Halorussus limi: one gene and its partners. The protein of the gene in region 2 binds, or shares a complex with, the protein of the main gene of each other region. Links are inferred from orthologs where the notes say so. Each region holds a gene or a part of one and is shown on either strand. Other genes may lie near its edges.

Region 1 (2,803 bases), 310 kb from region 2 along the record:
GGAGAAGGAGCGCGAGCAGGCCGACCTGCTGGCGGGACACGTCGCCGAACAGCGGTCTGCGGTCGGCCGTCGCGGCGACTGTCGTCAGCACTGCGAGCGTGACGACGAAGACGACGCCCCACCCGCGATAAAGGACGTAGGTGCTCTCGCCGCGGTACCACCAGAGCGCCCAGAGGGTCATCGACATGCCGAGGACGACCGCGCCGGTCCAGAGTCGGAGCGCGCCGACTCGCTCGCGCCGCCGGTAGAGGACCGCCACACCGAGAAGGATGCCGAGCAGGAGACCGAGGACGTGGCCCTGCACCGCGATGCCGTACCACCACGGTTCGCCGAACCTCCGCGACGCCGACCCGAATATCCGGGGGTCGAGCAGGGCCCGATAGGTGGTCCTGATGGCTCCCTGCGCCGACACCGCGACGACGGTCATTAGCGGGTAGCGAACCAGCGCGAACCCGACGAACGCGAACGCGACGCCCGAGAAGCCGATGATGGGACCCCACGCGAACACGCTGGTCGCCAGTCCGACCAGCGCGACGCCCGCCGGGAAGAGGACGAACGCGCGAACCCACGGGTTGCTCGTCCGCGAGAAGAAGGGGTTCTCGCCGCGCTTCGACGGGAAGTGCCCGTAGAAGTACTCCGCGAGCGGTGCGACCGCGAGCGTCGTGGTGAGGTTACCGACGAGGTGGCCCGGCCCGGTGTGCGAGAACGGTGCCAGAAGCCACCCGACGGGGTAGAGGTACGACCACGACGAGAACGGGAGGGTCACGGGGTTGCGCCAGTTGCCCGCGCCCTGCTGGACGAAGAGGTAGACCGCCAGCACGCCCATCACCGAGACGAGAGTGCCCCACGGGACGCCGAGCAGGAACCGCGACCGGAGACGGCGACCCCATCGACCCGCGGGAGCGTCGAGCCGCCGGACCAGCGCGAGCGACAGCAGGACGACGACCGGAATCGCTACCTGCGCCGGTGCCGGCAACCACGGGGGCAACTGAACCATACCGGTTAGTTTCTCCATCGCGGTATAAATGGGTGGCTGGATTCGGTCGAGGGCTCGCCGAGCGACGGCGGGTCGCCCTCGACGCGTCTTTCCGTAATGTTGAAACGCACAAAGCTAGAACTGACGGGTATGGAACTACGGGTTGCCGAGAAGGCCGACGACGAACTCTCTATCGAAATCGCCGGGGAGGACCACACGTTCATGAACGTGCTGAAGGGAACTCTCCTCGAACACGAGGGCGTCGCGGCCGCGACGTACGACATGAACCCCGAGCAGTCCGGCGGACAGACCGAACCCATCCTGACCATCAAGACCGAGGACGGCACCGACCCGCTCGACGCGCTGGAAGACGCCACCGGCGACATCAAGGACAAGACCGCGGCGTTCCGCGACGCCTACGAGAGCGCAGTCTGAGGCCTCTTCTCGTCGCTTCGGGCGTCCCGTTTCTCACGAGCGACTCCGAACGCCGAGCGTCGCCCGACTCTGAACCGCCGTTCGCGCCGTTCACTCCGTTCATCGCCACCGCCGAGCGTCGGCGTCGGAGAGCGACCGTCAGACGCCGCCAGAACCCGAATAAGCCCGACTTAATCGTCGTAACACGGCACGGAAGCCCCAAACGGTCGGGGCCGTTTATTGACGCACTCGGAAAACCTTCGGTCGCATGAGAACGCGCGCAGTAGTCGTAGCGACACTCGTACTGCTCGCCGGAGCGTCCTCCGCGCTCGCGGCGTCACCGAACGCACACGACGCTACCGCCGCGCCGGCCGACACCGGCGTCGCGGCCCAAGACCAGACGAACAACCAGACCTACCAGTACCAGAATCTCACGATTCAGAATCTCACGATGACGAACGTCACGGTTCAGCAGGCGGTGCTGAACCAGACGCAACTCGACCGCGGGGTCAACGGTACCCAGTCGCTGGGCACCGCGACCGCGTCGAACCTGACCGTGGTGAACGCTTCGTTCGAGAACGTGACGCTGCTGAACGTCACGATTCGGAACCAGACCGTCGCCCAGCAGTTGTTCGGCGGCGAGACGCCGCCCGAGGGCGAGAACGCGACGATTCAGAACGCCTCGCTCTCGGAGACCAGCATCGAATCGCTGTTCGTCGAGACGGGGAGTCTCGGCAGCGCGGAAGTCAACAACATCCGCACGTCCTTCTCGCCCGGCGGCGTGGGTGAGGGCAACCCCATCGAGGGCACGCCGACCGTCGAAGTCGAGAACATGACCGTCGGGTCCGCAATCCTCGACACCGTCGAGGCCGACCGCGTCAGCATCGAGAACGCCTCGGCCGGTATCGGTCTCATCGGCGGCGGTCTCGGTGGCATGAGCGGCGAGACGACCGCCGACGGCGCCGCGACCGGAAACGAGACCGGAAACGGGACCGCCGCGCTCGCGGCCCCCGACCTCTGACGCGCCGGTAACGCGTCGATTCGACTCCCGCTTTTTCTGCCCGCAGACGAGAAGTAGGGACCTCAGAGCCGAACCGGTACGTCGCGCTCGGCCAGATACTCCTTGACGTCCCGAATCGAGTACTCGCCGAAGTGGAAGATGGAGGCCGCGAGTCCGGCGTCCGCGCCCGCCTCGGTGAACACCTCGTGCATGTCCTCCGGACCGCCACACCCCGAGGAGGCGATGACCGGCGTGTCCACGGCGTCGCAGACCGCCTTCGTCAGCGGGATATCGTAGCCGTCCTTCGTGCCGTCGGCGTCGATGGAGTTGACGAACAACTCGCCGGCGCCGCGCTCCTCGGCCTCCGCGGCCCACTCGACCACGTCGAGGCCGGTTCCCTCGCGGCCGCCCTT
Region 2 (2,774 bases):
GGGTCGTTTTCGCTCATAGTCGTGATACGTTTTGCTCGATACGAATGAGTTCGTTGAGCTTGGCAGTTCGCTCGCCGCCGACCGCGCCCGTCTTGATGTACGGAGCACCGGTCGCCACGGCGAGGTGTGCGATGGTCGTGTCCTCGGTCTCTCCGCTCCGGTGGGAGATGACCGGCCGGTAGCCGTTCTCGACCGCGAGTTCGACGGCGTCGAACGCGTCCGAGAGCGTACCGATCTGGTTGGGCTTGACGAGGATGCTGTTGCCAGCGCCCCGCTCGATGCCCGTCTGGAGTCGCTCGACGTTGGTGACGAACAGGTCGTCGCCGCAGACGAGCGTCCGGTCGCCGACCTTCTGGGTCAACTCCGCGAAACCGGCGTAGTCGTCCTCGTCGAGGGGGTCCTCCACGTAGGCGAGGTCGTACTCGTCGACGAGGTCGGCGATGTACTCGATCTGCTCGTCGGTCGAGCGGGTCGTCTCGCGGTAGACGTACTCGTCGTCGTCCTCGTCGTACATCTCCGCACCGGCCACGTCGAGTCCGAACTTGATGTCGAAGCCGACCTCGTCGGCGACCGAGTCGGTGGCCTCGGCCATCAACTCGAACGCCTCGTCGTCCTCGATGGACGGTGCCCACGCGCCCTCGTCGCCCTTTCCGGCGGCGATGTCGCGTTCGGCCAGCAGGTCGTGGACCTCCTGGTGGACCGCGGCGTTGGCGAACACCGCGTCTTGGACGTTCGGCGCGCCGACGGGCGCGGAGAGGAACTCCTGAATCGCGGTCGCGTCCGCGGCGTGTTCGCCGCCGCCGATGACGTTACCGAGCGGCGTCGGGAACTCCTCGCCGCGGAACGCGCCGCCGAGGTGCTGGTAGAGCGGTGCGCCGGTCACGTCGGCGGCCGCCTTCGAGGCGGCCATGCTGATGGCGACCGCGCTGTTCGCACCGATCTCCGAGAAGTCGTCCGTGCCGTCGGCCGCGCGAAGCGTGCGGTCCACGTCGCGCTGGTCGCCGACGAAGACCTTGCCCTCCAACCGGGGGACGGCGTGTTCGCGGGCCGACGCGATGGCCTCGCTCGGGTCGAGTTCGATGGCTTCGTACTCGCCGGTCGAAGCCCCGCTCGGGGCCGCCGCGCGGCCGAAGCCACCGCTCTCGGTGACGACGTCGGCCTCGACCGTCCGATTGCCTCGGGAGTCGAGAACCTGCCGAAGCCGAACCTCACTGACGAGCGTCATTTCTCACCTCGTCGCACCGTGAACGGTAGGACACCGGCGTCGTACTCGTCGGCCGCGATGAGAATCGGCTCGGTCTCCTCGGTGTCGGTCAGCACGGGGGCGCCGTAAGACACCTGCAGGGCGCGTGCCCCGATGATGCGAGCCTTCTCGTAGCGAGAGTAGCGTTGCTGAGCCATTACTGGTAGGGAGCGACGATGTCGACGAGGTCCTTGTGCGAGACGAGCATCCGGCGACAGCACTGTCGTTCGACGCCGAGTTCGTCGAGGACCTTCTCCGGGTCCTCGTCGCCCTCCTTCGTCGCCGACCGTGCCTTGAACTCTTCCCAGTACTCCCCGACGACCATGCCGCAGGTGAAACAGCGGACTGGTACCATCATGGATTATCGTGCCTCCGTTCGGAACCGCGGGTTTCCTGTCATAGTGATTAACGGTAAGATTTCTGGTAGCGGGCGCGAGCGCCGGGGCCGCCCCACTTCTTGGGCTCGGAGCGCCGCGAGTCGTTGACCAGCAGCGACCGGTCGAACTCGATGAACGCGTCCCGGAGCTCTGCGTCGTTGGTGTACTGGACCAGACCGCGCGCGATGGCGGTCCGGACCGCGTCGGCCTGTCCGCTGATGCCGCCGCCCTGCACGGAGACTTCGACGTCCACGTCGTCGCGGGCCTCGTCGCCGGCGATGCGGAACGGTTCCAGCATCTTCAGCTGCGCCGTCTCCGGTTCGACCAGCTCGACGGGCTGGGAGTTGATTCGCACTCGCCCCTCGCCGTCCCTGACGGTGGCGCGGGCGATGGCCGTCTTCTTCTTGCCACTCGTGTTGGTTACCATGTGACGTTAGCACCCAGATTTGCGCTGATTTCGCCCAACTGGACGAAGCGAATGTTCGATAGCCGGTCCAGCGAGGTCCCGTCGAGAACTTCCCCGTCCTCGTCGTGCGGATTGCCGACGTAGACGCGGACGTTCTCGAAGGCTTCCCGACCGCGGTCCTCCTTGTACGGGACCATCCCGCGGATGGTCCGCTTGAAGATCATGTCGGGTCGCTTGGGGTAGTACGGACCGCTGTCCGAACCCAGTTCGGCGCGCTTCTCGTAGGTCGCCATCACGTCGTCTTCGCTCCCGGTGATGACCGCGTCCTCGGCGTTGACCACCGCGACGCGTTCGCCGTCGAGAGCGCGCTGTGCGACTTGGCTCGCCACGCGACCGAGGATGCAGTCGCGCGCGTCGACCACTACGTCTGCGTCGAATTCTGCGAGACTCATCGGATCACCCGCACGTTCGAGCCGTCGGGGTTCTGTTCGATTACCTGTTCGAGTTCGAGAGCCTCACCGTCGGCTTGCTGAATCTTCGTCTCCGCGGTGGACGAGAAGTCCACGGCGGCGACGGTAACGGTCTTCTGCAGGACTCCGCTCCCGAGAACCTTGCCGGGCACGACGACGGTCTCGTCTTCCTCGGCGTATCGCTCGATGCGACCGAGGTTGACTTCCGCGTAGGTGCTCCGGGGCTTCTCGAGGCGGTCCGCGACAGTACTCCATACGTCGGCGTCCGAGTCGCGGGA
Region 3 (2,830 bases), 800 kb from region 2 along the record:
GAGCGGGCCAGCGCGCGGTCCACGGAGCCACCGTTGAGGACGAGCGCGTCCTCGATGTTGAAGCCCTCGTAGGACATGACGGCGACCGTGAAGTTCTGGGCCGCCGGGCGGTCGTCGTACCCGATCTGCTCGGTCGTCTGGGTCTTGACCATCGAGAGCTGCGGGTAGTGCAGGAGGTGCTGGCGCGTGTCGGGCCGGATGCGGTAGTTGGCCGCCGGCAGCCCGAGCGACTGCTTGATCATCCCCGACCCCATCGTAATCCGGGGCGAGGCGTTGTGTTCGGGGTACGGGACCATGCCCGCACCGATACCGAAGATGAGTTGCGGGTCGACTTCGAGGTGGGTGTGGTCCTCGGTGAGGTCGTCCTCGTCCACCGCGACGTAGATGTCCTCTTCCTCCTCGGCGTCGATGAACTCGACCTTGCCGCGCTCCACGAGGTCGTCGAAGTCGAGGTCGCCGTTCTCGACCGCCGCAATCTCCTCCTCGGTGACGAGGGGTTCGCCGTCCTCGATGACCAGCAGGGGTCGCCGGGCGCGCCCGGCGTCGGCGTTGATGATGACCTCGCGTGTCCGCTCTTTGACCGAGACGTTGACCATCTCGCTCACGTCGCCGCGGCGACGCGCGTGGCGGACCTGTTCTGCGAGCTGTTCGGGGTCGGGGTGCGTTCCGACCAGACTACCGTTCACGTATACTTTCGCTTCTCGTCCCTGACTCATGTTAGTCGTCTGCGCTTGCAGTTGGTTCGACGCCTTCGATTCCGGGGATGCCTTCGACACCCATCGACGCCAGTTCTCGTTTCAGTCCCTGTTCGTTCTCGATGTTCTGGGAGAGCTCCATCGCCTGCGCGAAGTTCTTCACCAGTCCACAGTTCGGCCCCTCCGGGGTCTCGGAGGGACAGATGCGACCCCACTGGGTCGCGTGGAGGTCACGCGCCTCGAAGTGAGGCTGGCTCCGCGAGAGCGGCGAGCGGAGCCGTCGGAGGTGCGAGAGGACCCCCATGAAGTCCGTGCGGTCGACCAGTTGGGAGACGCCCGAGCGGCCGCCGACCCAGTTCCCCGTCGCGATGGGGTGTTCGAGGCGCTCGGTCAGTACGTCCGACCGGACCACGGTGTTGACCGACAGTTGGCGGTTCCGCATGTTCGCCCGCTCCAACTGGTACTTCACGTCCCGGGCCAGCTTGTTCAGCGCGGTCCGGAACAGGTCCTTCATCAGGTCGCCCGAGACCTTCAGGCGCTTGTTGGCGTAGTGGTCCTTGTCGTCGGGTTCGCGCCGGTCGAGCGCCAACTCGAAGCAGGCCTCGGCCATCCGACAGAGGTAGTACGCCTTGTTGATGCGCACGTCCTCCTCCTCGACGCCCTCCTCGTGGAGGTGGGGAAGGAGGTAGCGGTCGATGACGTAGTTGGCGCGCTTGAGCTGGTAGTTCTTGCCCTGTCCGGAGGCGACTCGCTTCCCGAGAGACTCGATGGCCTCCTCCTCGGTCTGGACCTCCGCCTCTTCGAGGTTCTCCAGCATGAACTTCACCACCTCGGGGTCGTCGGAGACCCGGTGGACGATCTCCTCGTCGGACTCCAGTCCGAGCGCCCGGACCAGCGTCACGAAGTTGACGCTCCCCGAGACCGAGGGGAACGACACTTCGAGCAGACCGTCGCGGGTCCGCTCGACCAGCACCAGCGCGCGGTAGCCCCGGCGCTGGCTGAACGTCTTGGCGACCTGAATCTCGTCGCCGTACTTGGTGTCGTACTCCGCGAGAATCTTGTTGGGCGCGAGGTCCTCGCTCGTCATCAGGACGCGCTCGGAGCCGTTGACGATGAAGTAGCCGCCGGGGTCGGCGGGGTCCTCGCCGATTTCGATGAGTTCCTCGTCGGAGAATCCGGCGATGTTACACTTCTCGGAGCCGACCATGATGGGCATCCGGCCCACCTTGGTCTCGGTCGCGTCCACGACGCGCTCGTCCTCGCCCTCGCCCTTGACGATGGACATCTCCATGAAGACGGGCGCGGCGTAGGTGATGTTGCGGAGGCGGGCCTCTTGGGGGTAGAGGAGTTCCTCGCTCCCGTCCGCCTCACGCACGCGTGGCGTGACGATACGAACGTCACCCAGTTCGACGTGGACCGGTTCCTCGTCTTCCTTGTCGCCGATGTCGGTGTCGACGGTCCCCTTCTCGTCGACGACCTGCTGCATGCCGCGATTGAGGAAGCTGTTGAACGAGCGGTAGTGGTGTTCTGCGAGTCGTTCCTTCGAGAAGTACTCTCGGGAAATCTCGCGTCGGTCTTCTCTGTTCATTATTATTCTACGACGAGTCGGTATATTGTCGCACTGTCTGTCGTTCGGGAATCGCGCACGATCTTGATCACGTCACCGACCTCCGCGTCGTCGGGGAGCGCGGGGTCGGTGCGTTTGATTTTCGGTAAGTCGGTCGTTTTGATGTCGTACTCCTCCAGTACGCCGTCTAACTCCTCGTCGTCGACGACGCTGTGGTCCGGAACCATGTCGTGTTGGCTTACGTCTACCATGTGTGGCGATGGGTTGTCTGCGCAGAGGGAGAAATGGCTATCACGAGATACTACAGGGCTTTACACAGTGAGTTCATTTAAGACTTGCTAAGTAGTTCTCGCACCGCTAGCTGTTCGACCCCACCCCAATCGAGGGGAGTGCCTACGATTCCCACCCACTTCGCGGAGATATAAATTGTTTGCGGCGACGCGGGGTCGGACCGAATCCGGCGACACCGGGAGGGAGTCCCGCACCGAAACCGTTTGAGAAGCCTTAAGTCTAACCGGGGACAACGGAGGAATGCACTCGGAAGCCCGGGTGGTGTAGTGGCCCATCA
Region 4 (2,742 bases), 800 kb from region 2 along the record:
CCGTCGAAATATCGGTCGCTGGTGAGAACGGAGTCGTACAGACGTCTCTCGAAGTTTCGTTCGTCGGAGAAAGCGCCCGAGGCGGGATTTGAACCCGCGTCACGACCGTGACAGGGTCGTATGATGGGCCACTACACCACCCGGGCTTCCGAGTGCATTCTCTCTTTCCGGCCGGGCTTATTAATGGGTGTCGGTTTCGACGTCCATTGGTAGAATCTGCCGTACGCAGAGGGCGTCACTCGAACCGATTCGACAGCGCGTATTCGCTCGCCCAGTTGATTCTCGACTTAGGGACCTTCGGATGGTGATCCTCGACACGTAACCGCATCTCGCCGCTCCCAGTCGCCTCGATGGGGACCCAGTACACGGAATCCGTATCGGGTGAGTACACTGCATAGGCGTCTATCTCGTCGGGAGTGTAGTCCGCGTCGACTCGGCCTTCCGAGTCCGTGGTCGAACTGTAGAGGTTGAATCTAACCGTACCATCGACCCAACTACCCGTCTTGCACTGGACGCGATAGCGTCTCGTCCTGTCGTCCACGACGAGGTCGTAGCGGTCGCTGTCTCCGAACGGGACCGAAACCGAGACGCCGGCTTGCATCAGTCTGCCAAGAATCGTCGCTTCCGTCTCGTCACCCTTTCGCGATGGGTTCATCGTTCGGCACGAGATGTGCCGTCATCCTACTTGAATCTCGACTGCTATCCGCTGGCACTAACCCCTAGGTGCGAAGAAGTTGCTCACAGTTTTGTTCGTCAGAGAAAGCGCCCGAGGCGGGATTTGAACCCGCGTCACGACCGTGACAGGGTCGTATGATGGGCCACTACACCACCCGGGCTTCCGAGTGCATTCCTCCGTTGTCCCCGGTTAGACTTAAGGCTTCTCAAACGGTTTCGGTGCGGGACTCCCTCCCGGTGTCGCCGGATTCGGTCCGACCCCGCGTCGCCGCAAACAATTTATATCTCCGCGAAGTGGGTGGGAATCGTAGGCACTCCCCTCGATTGGGGTGGGGTCGAACAGCTAGCGGTGCGAGAACTACTTAGCAAGTCTTAAATGAACTCACTGTGTAAAGCCCTGTAGTATCTCGTGATAGCCATTTCTCCCTCTGCGCAGACAACCCATCGCCACACATGGTAGACGTAAGCCAACACGACATGGTTCCGGACCACAGCGTCGTCGACGACGAGGAGTTAGACGGCGTACTGGAGGAGTACGACATCAAAACGACCGACTTACCGAAAATCAAACGCACCGACCCCGCGCTCCCCGACGACGCGGAGGTCGGTGACGTGATCAAGATCGTGCGCGATTCCCGAACGACAGACAGTGCGACAATATACCGACTCGTCGTAGAATAATAATGAACAGAGAAGACCGACGCGAGATTTCCCGAGAGTACTTCTCGAAGGAACGACTCGCAGAACACCACTACCGCTCGTTCAACAGCTTCCTCAATCGCGGCATGCAGCAGGTCGTCGACGAGAAGGGGACCGTCGACACCGACATCGGCGACAAGGAAGACGAGGAACCGGTCCACGTCGAACTGGGTGACGTTCGTATCGTCACGCCACGCGTGCGTGAGGCGGACGGGAGCGAGGAACTCCTCTACCCCCAAGAGGCCCGCCTCCGCAACATCACCTACGCCGCGCCCGTCTTCATGGAGATGTCCATCGTCAAGGGCGAGGGCGAGGACGAGCGCGTCGTGGACGCGACCGAGACCAAGGTGGGCCGGATGCCCATCATGGTCGGCTCCGAGAAGTGTAACATCGCCGGATTCTCCGACGAGGAACTCATCGAAATCGGCGAGGACCCCGCCGACCCCGGCGGCTACTTCATCGTCAACGGCTCCGAGCGCGTCCTGATGACGAGCGAGGACCTCGCGCCCAACAAGATTCTCGCGGAGTACGACACCAAGTACGGCGACGAGATTCAGGTCGCCAAGACGTTCAGCCAGCGCCGGGGCTACCGCGCGCTGGTGCTGGTCGAGCGGACCCGCGACGGTCTGCTCGAAGTGTCGTTCCCCTCGGTCTCGGGGAGCGTCAACTTCGTGACGCTGGTCCGGGCGCTCGGACTGGAGTCCGACGAGGAGATCGTCCACCGGGTCTCCGACGACCCCGAGGTGGTGAAGTTCATGCTGGAGAACCTCGAAGAGGCGGAGGTCCAGACCGAGGAGGAGGCCATCGAGTCTCTCGGGAAGCGAGTCGCCTCCGGACAGGGCAAGAACTACCAGCTCAAGCGCGCCAACTACGTCATCGACCGCTACCTCCTTCCCCACCTCCACGAGGAGGGCGTCGAGGAGGAGGACGTGCGCATCAACAAGGCGTACTACCTCTGTCGGATGGCCGAGGCCTGCTTCGAGTTGGCGCTCGACCGGCGCGAACCCGACGACAAGGACCACTACGCCAACAAGCGCCTGAAGGTCTCGGGCGACCTGATGAAGGACCTGTTCCGGACCGCGCTGAACAAGCTGGCCCGGGACGTGAAGTACCAGTTGGAGCGGGCGAACATGCGGAACCGCCAACTGTCGGTCAACACCGTGGTCCGGTCGGACGTACTGACCGAGCGCCTCGAACACCCCATCGCGACGGGGAACTGGGTCGGCGGCCGCTCGGGCGTCTCCCAACTGGTCGACCGCACGGACTTCATGGGGGTCCTCTCGCACCTCCGACGGCTCCGCTCGCCGCTCTCGCGGAGCCAGCCTCACTTCGAGGCGCGTGACCTCCACGCGACCCAGTGGGGTCGCA
Region 5 (2,866 bases), 790 kb from region 2 along the record:
TTCGCGGTCCTCCTCCTCGTCGCCCTGCATCGCGGACGCGATCTGCTCGGAGTACTCGCTGGTCAGGACCTGCTGGACCTCGTAGTAGGTCGTGGGCTTCTCGTGGTTGATGTCGTACTGGACCTCGCCGCAGTAGGGACAGCGGTCCTTCTTGCGGGCCTCTCGGATGGCGGCCTTCGTCACGTCGGTGAGGTCGTTGCCGAGTTCCCGGGTCCGGGTCAGTTTGGACTCGTACTTCTCCTTCTCCTCGTCGGTCAGCAGGAGTCGCGAGCAGTTCCGACACGTCCCGCGCAGCAGGCGTCGGATGAGCTTCGTGAACCCGACGTGGATGACGGGCGCGGCGAGTTCGATGTGACCGAAGTGGCCGTTACACGACCCCGAGTGCTTGCCGCAGGTCTTGCACTCCAGTCCGGGGTCGATGACGCCCAGTCGCGGGTCCATCAGCCCCATGTCGATGGGGAAGCCGTCGTCGTCGTAGGTGTCGGCGGTGATTATCTTCGTCGCCGACATCTCTCGGTACTCCTCGGGGTCCATCAGCCCGAAGCTGATCTCGCCGATCTCCTTGGGTGTTTGTCCTGTTGACATGTTAGACTGCGTCCTCCAGTTCTAGTCGCGGTGCGATGCCGAGCGCCTTCATCTCGTCCAGCAGGAGCTTGAACGCGTACGACATCTCGATTTCGTGGATGTCCGTCTCCTCGTCGCAGTTCGGGCAGTAGACGCGGTTCTGCTCGACGTTCTCGACCGCGCTCATGCCACAGTTGGCACAGACGTATATCCACTCGCGGTCGGACTCGTCGAGCAGACGTTCCTTCAGGGTCAGGGCGGCACCGTGCCCGATGAGCACGTCCCGCTCCATCTCCCCGACGCGGAGACCACCCTCGCGGGCCCGACCCTCGGTGGGTTGGCGCGTGAGCACCTGCACCGGGCCGCGCGAGCGGGCGTGGAGCTTGTTCGACACCATGTGGTAGAGCTTCTGGTAGAAAATGGTGCCAATGAAGATCTCCGCCTCGATCTTCTCCCCGGTGATGCCGGAGTACATGATCTCCTTCCCGGAGGACTTGAAGCCCTGCTCTTCGAGTCCGCCGCGGAGTTCCTCCTCGTCCTCGCCCGTGAACGGCGTCCCGTCCACGCGTCGCCCTTCGAGGGCACCGACTTTGCCGCCGATCATCTCCAGCACGTGGCCGACCGTCATCCGGGACGGCAGGGCGTGGGGGTTGATGATGAGGTCGGGCACGACGCCCTGCTCGGTGAACGGCATGTCCTCCTGGGGCGCGATGTGGCCGACGACGCCCTTCTGGCCGTGCCGGGACGCGAACTTGTCGCCGAGTTCCGGAATCCGCTCGTCGCGCACCGAGACCTTCGAGAGCTTCGACCCGTCCTCGCCCTCCATCAGCGTGACCGTGTCCACGACGCCGGACTCGCCCGAGCGCATGGTGACGGAGGTCTCCCGGCGCTTCTGCGGGGAGAGACCGCCCATGTCGTCGGGTTCTTCGAGGAACCGGGGTGGACTGGTCTTGCCGAGCAGGACGCTGTTCTCGTCCACGCGCGTCTCGGGGTTGACCAGACCGTCGTCGTCGAGGTGGGTGTACGCGTCTTCACCGCGCGCGCCGCGCACGTCGTCGCTCGGAATCTCGAAGCGGTCCTCCTGTCCGCCGGGGTAGCGCCGTTCCTCGCCCTCGTACGTCCGGAAGAAGTGCGAGCGGGCCAGCGCGCGGTCCACGGAGCCACCGTTGAGGACGAGCGCGTCCTCGATGTTGAAGCCCTCGTAGGACATGACGGCGACCGTGAAGTTCTGGGCCGCCGGGCGGTCGTCGTACCCGATCTGCTCGGTCGTCTGGGTCTTGACCATCGAGAGCTGCGGGTAGTGCAGGAGGTGCTGGCGCGTGTCGGGCCGGATGCGGTAGTTGGCCGCCGGCAGCCCGAGCGACTGCTTGATCATCCCCGACCCCATCGTAATCCGGGGCGAGGCGTTGTGTTCGGGGTACGGGACCATGCCCGCACCGATACCGAAGATGAGTTGCGGGTCGACTTCGAGGTGGGTGTGGTCCTCGGTGAGGTCGTCCTCGTCCACCGCGACGTAGATGTCCTCTTCCTCCTCGGCGTCGATGAACTCGACCTTGCCGCGCTCCACGAGGTCGTCGAAGTCGAGGTCGCCGTTCTCGACCGCCGCAATCTCCTCCTCGGTGACGAGGGGTTCGCCGTCCTCGATGACCAGCAGGGGTCGCCGGGCGCGCCCGGCGTCGGCGTTGATGATGACCTCGCGTGTCCGCTCTTTGACCGAGACGTTGACCATCTCGCTCACGTCGCCGCGGCGACGCGCGTGGCGGACCTGTTCTGCGAGCTGTTCGGGGTCGGGGTGCGTTCCGACCAGACTACCGTTCACGTATACTTTCGCTTCTCGTCCCTGACTCATGTTAGTCGTCTGCGCTTGCAGTTGGTTCGACGCCTTCGATTCCGGGGATGCCTTCGACACCCATCGACGCCAGTTCTCGTTTCAGTCCCTGTTCGTTCTCGATGTTCTGGGAGAGCTCCATCGCCTGCGCGAAGTTCTTCACCAGTCCACAGTTCGGCCCCTCCGGGGTCTCGGAGGGACAGATGCGACCCCACTGGGTCGCGTGGAGGTCACGCGCCTCGAAGTGAGGCTGGCTCCGCGAGAGCGGCGAGCGGAGCCGTCGGAGGTGCGAGAGGACCCCCATGAAGTCCGTGCGGTCGACCAGTTGGGAGACGCCCGAGCGGCCGCCGACCCAGTTCCCCGTCGCGATGGGGTGTTCGAGGCGCTCGGTCAGTACGTCCGACCGGACCACGGTGTTGACCGACAGTTGGCGGTTCCGCATGTTCGCCCGCTCCAACTGGTACTTCACGTCCC

Evidence for each region.
Region 1: M0R89_RS13225 (region 2) and M0R89_RS14745 share a complex: the UniProt entries of both Methanocaldococcus jannaschii proteins name them as parts of the RNA polymerase complex. The link is inferred for Halorussus limi from one-to-one orthologs.
Region 3: M0R89_RS13225 (region 2) and M0R89_RS09030 share a complex: the UniProt entries of both Methanocaldococcus jannaschii proteins name them as parts of the RNA polymerase complex. The link is inferred for Halorussus limi from one-to-one orthologs.
Region 4: M0R89_RS13225 (region 2) and M0R89_RS09025 share a complex: the UniProt entries of both Methanocaldococcus jannaschii proteins name them as parts of the RNA polymerase complex. The link is inferred for Halorussus limi from one-to-one orthologs.
Region 5: M0R89_RS13225 (region 2) and rpoB share a complex: the UniProt entries of both Methanocaldococcus jannaschii proteins name them as parts of the RNA polymerase complex. The link is inferred for Halorussus limi from one-to-one orthologs.

What each region holds. Positions count from the first base shown.
Region 1 is NZ_CP096659.1:2,866,492-2,869,294, forward strand. What follows is about bases 8-2,768. They hold M0R89_RS14745 (DNA-directed RNA polymerase subunit L), read left to right. Parts: upstream 8-1,126; coding sequence 1,127-1,411; downstream 1,412-2,768. Other genes in these bases: M0R89_RS14740 (rhomboid family intramembrane serine protease), read right to left, coding at 8-997; M0R89_RS14750 (hypothetical protein), read left to right, coding at 1,659-2,411; hisF (imidazole glycerol phosphate synthase subunit HisF), read right to left, coding at 2,474-2,768. Outside these bases: more of M0R89_RS14740, read right to left, coding at 1-7; more of hisF, read right to left, coding at 2,769-2,803. UniProt on the Methanocaldococcus jannaschii protein: DNA-dependent RNA polymerase (RNAP) catalyzes the transcription of DNA into RNA using the four ribonucleoside triphosphates as substrates.
Region 2 is NZ_CP096659.1:2,552,074-2,554,847, reverse strand. What follows is about bases 2-2,733. They hold M0R89_RS13225 (DNA-directed RNA polymerase subunit N), read right to left. Parts: upstream 1,602-2,733; coding sequence 1,401-1,601; downstream 2-1,400. Other genes in these bases: M0R89_RS13210 (50S ribosomal protein L18e), read right to left, coding at 2,475-2,733; M0R89_RS13215 (50S ribosomal protein L13), read right to left, coding at 2,041-2,478; M0R89_RS13220 (30S ribosomal protein S9), read right to left, coding at 1,649-2,047; M0R89_RS13230 (DNA-directed RNA polymerase subunit K), read right to left, coding at 1,222-1,401; eno (phosphopyruvate hydratase), read right to left, coding at 14-1,225. Outside these bases: more of rpsB, read right to left, coding at 1-1; more of M0R89_RS13210, read right to left, coding at 2,734-2,774. UniProt on the Methanocaldococcus jannaschii protein: DNA-dependent RNA polymerase (RNAP) catalyzes the transcription of DNA into RNA using the four ribonucleoside triphosphates as substrates.
Region 3 is NZ_CP096659.1:1,756,272-1,759,101, reverse strand. It holds M0R89_RS09030 (DNA-directed RNA polymerase subunit B''), read right to left. Parts: upstream 2,284-2,830; coding sequence 718-2,283; downstream 1-717. Other genes in the region: M0R89_RS09025 (DNA-directed RNA polymerase subunit H), read right to left, coding at 2,286-2,513; rpoB (DNA-directed RNA polymerase subunit B), read right to left, coding at 1-716. UniProt on the Methanocaldococcus jannaschii protein: DNA-dependent RNA polymerase (RNAP) catalyzes the transcription of DNA into RNA using the four ribonucleoside triphosphates as substrates. The Rpo2 subunit (Rpo2N and Rpo2C in this organism) is implicated in DNA promoter recognition and in nucleotide binding.
Region 4 is NZ_CP096659.1:1,755,461-1,758,202, forward strand. The notes cover bases 43-2,742. They hold M0R89_RS09025 (DNA-directed RNA polymerase subunit H), read left to right. Parts: upstream 43-1,128; coding sequence 1,129-1,356; downstream 1,357-2,742. Other genes in these bases: M0R89_RS09015 (group I intron-associated PD-(D/E)XK endonuclease), read right to left, coding at 236-655; M0R89_RS09030 (DNA-directed RNA polymerase subunit B''), read left to right, coding at 1,359-2,742. UniProt on the Methanocaldococcus jannaschii protein: DNA-dependent RNA polymerase (RNAP) catalyzes the transcription of DNA into RNA using the four ribonucleoside triphosphates as substrates.
Region 5 is NZ_CP096659.1:1,757,933-1,760,798, reverse strand. It holds rpoB (DNA-directed RNA polymerase subunit B), read right to left. Parts: upstream 2,414-2,866; coding sequence 587-2,413; downstream 1-586. Other genes in the region: M0R89_RS09030 (DNA-directed RNA polymerase subunit B''), read right to left, coding at 2,415-2,866; M0R89_RS09040 (DNA-directed RNA polymerase subunit A'), read right to left, coding at 1-585. UniProt on the Methanocaldococcus jannaschii protein: DNA-dependent RNA polymerase (RNAP) catalyzes the transcription of DNA into RNA using the four ribonucleoside triphosphates as substrates. The Rpo2 subunit (Rpo2N and Rpo2C in this organism) is implicated in DNA promoter recognition and in nucleotide binding.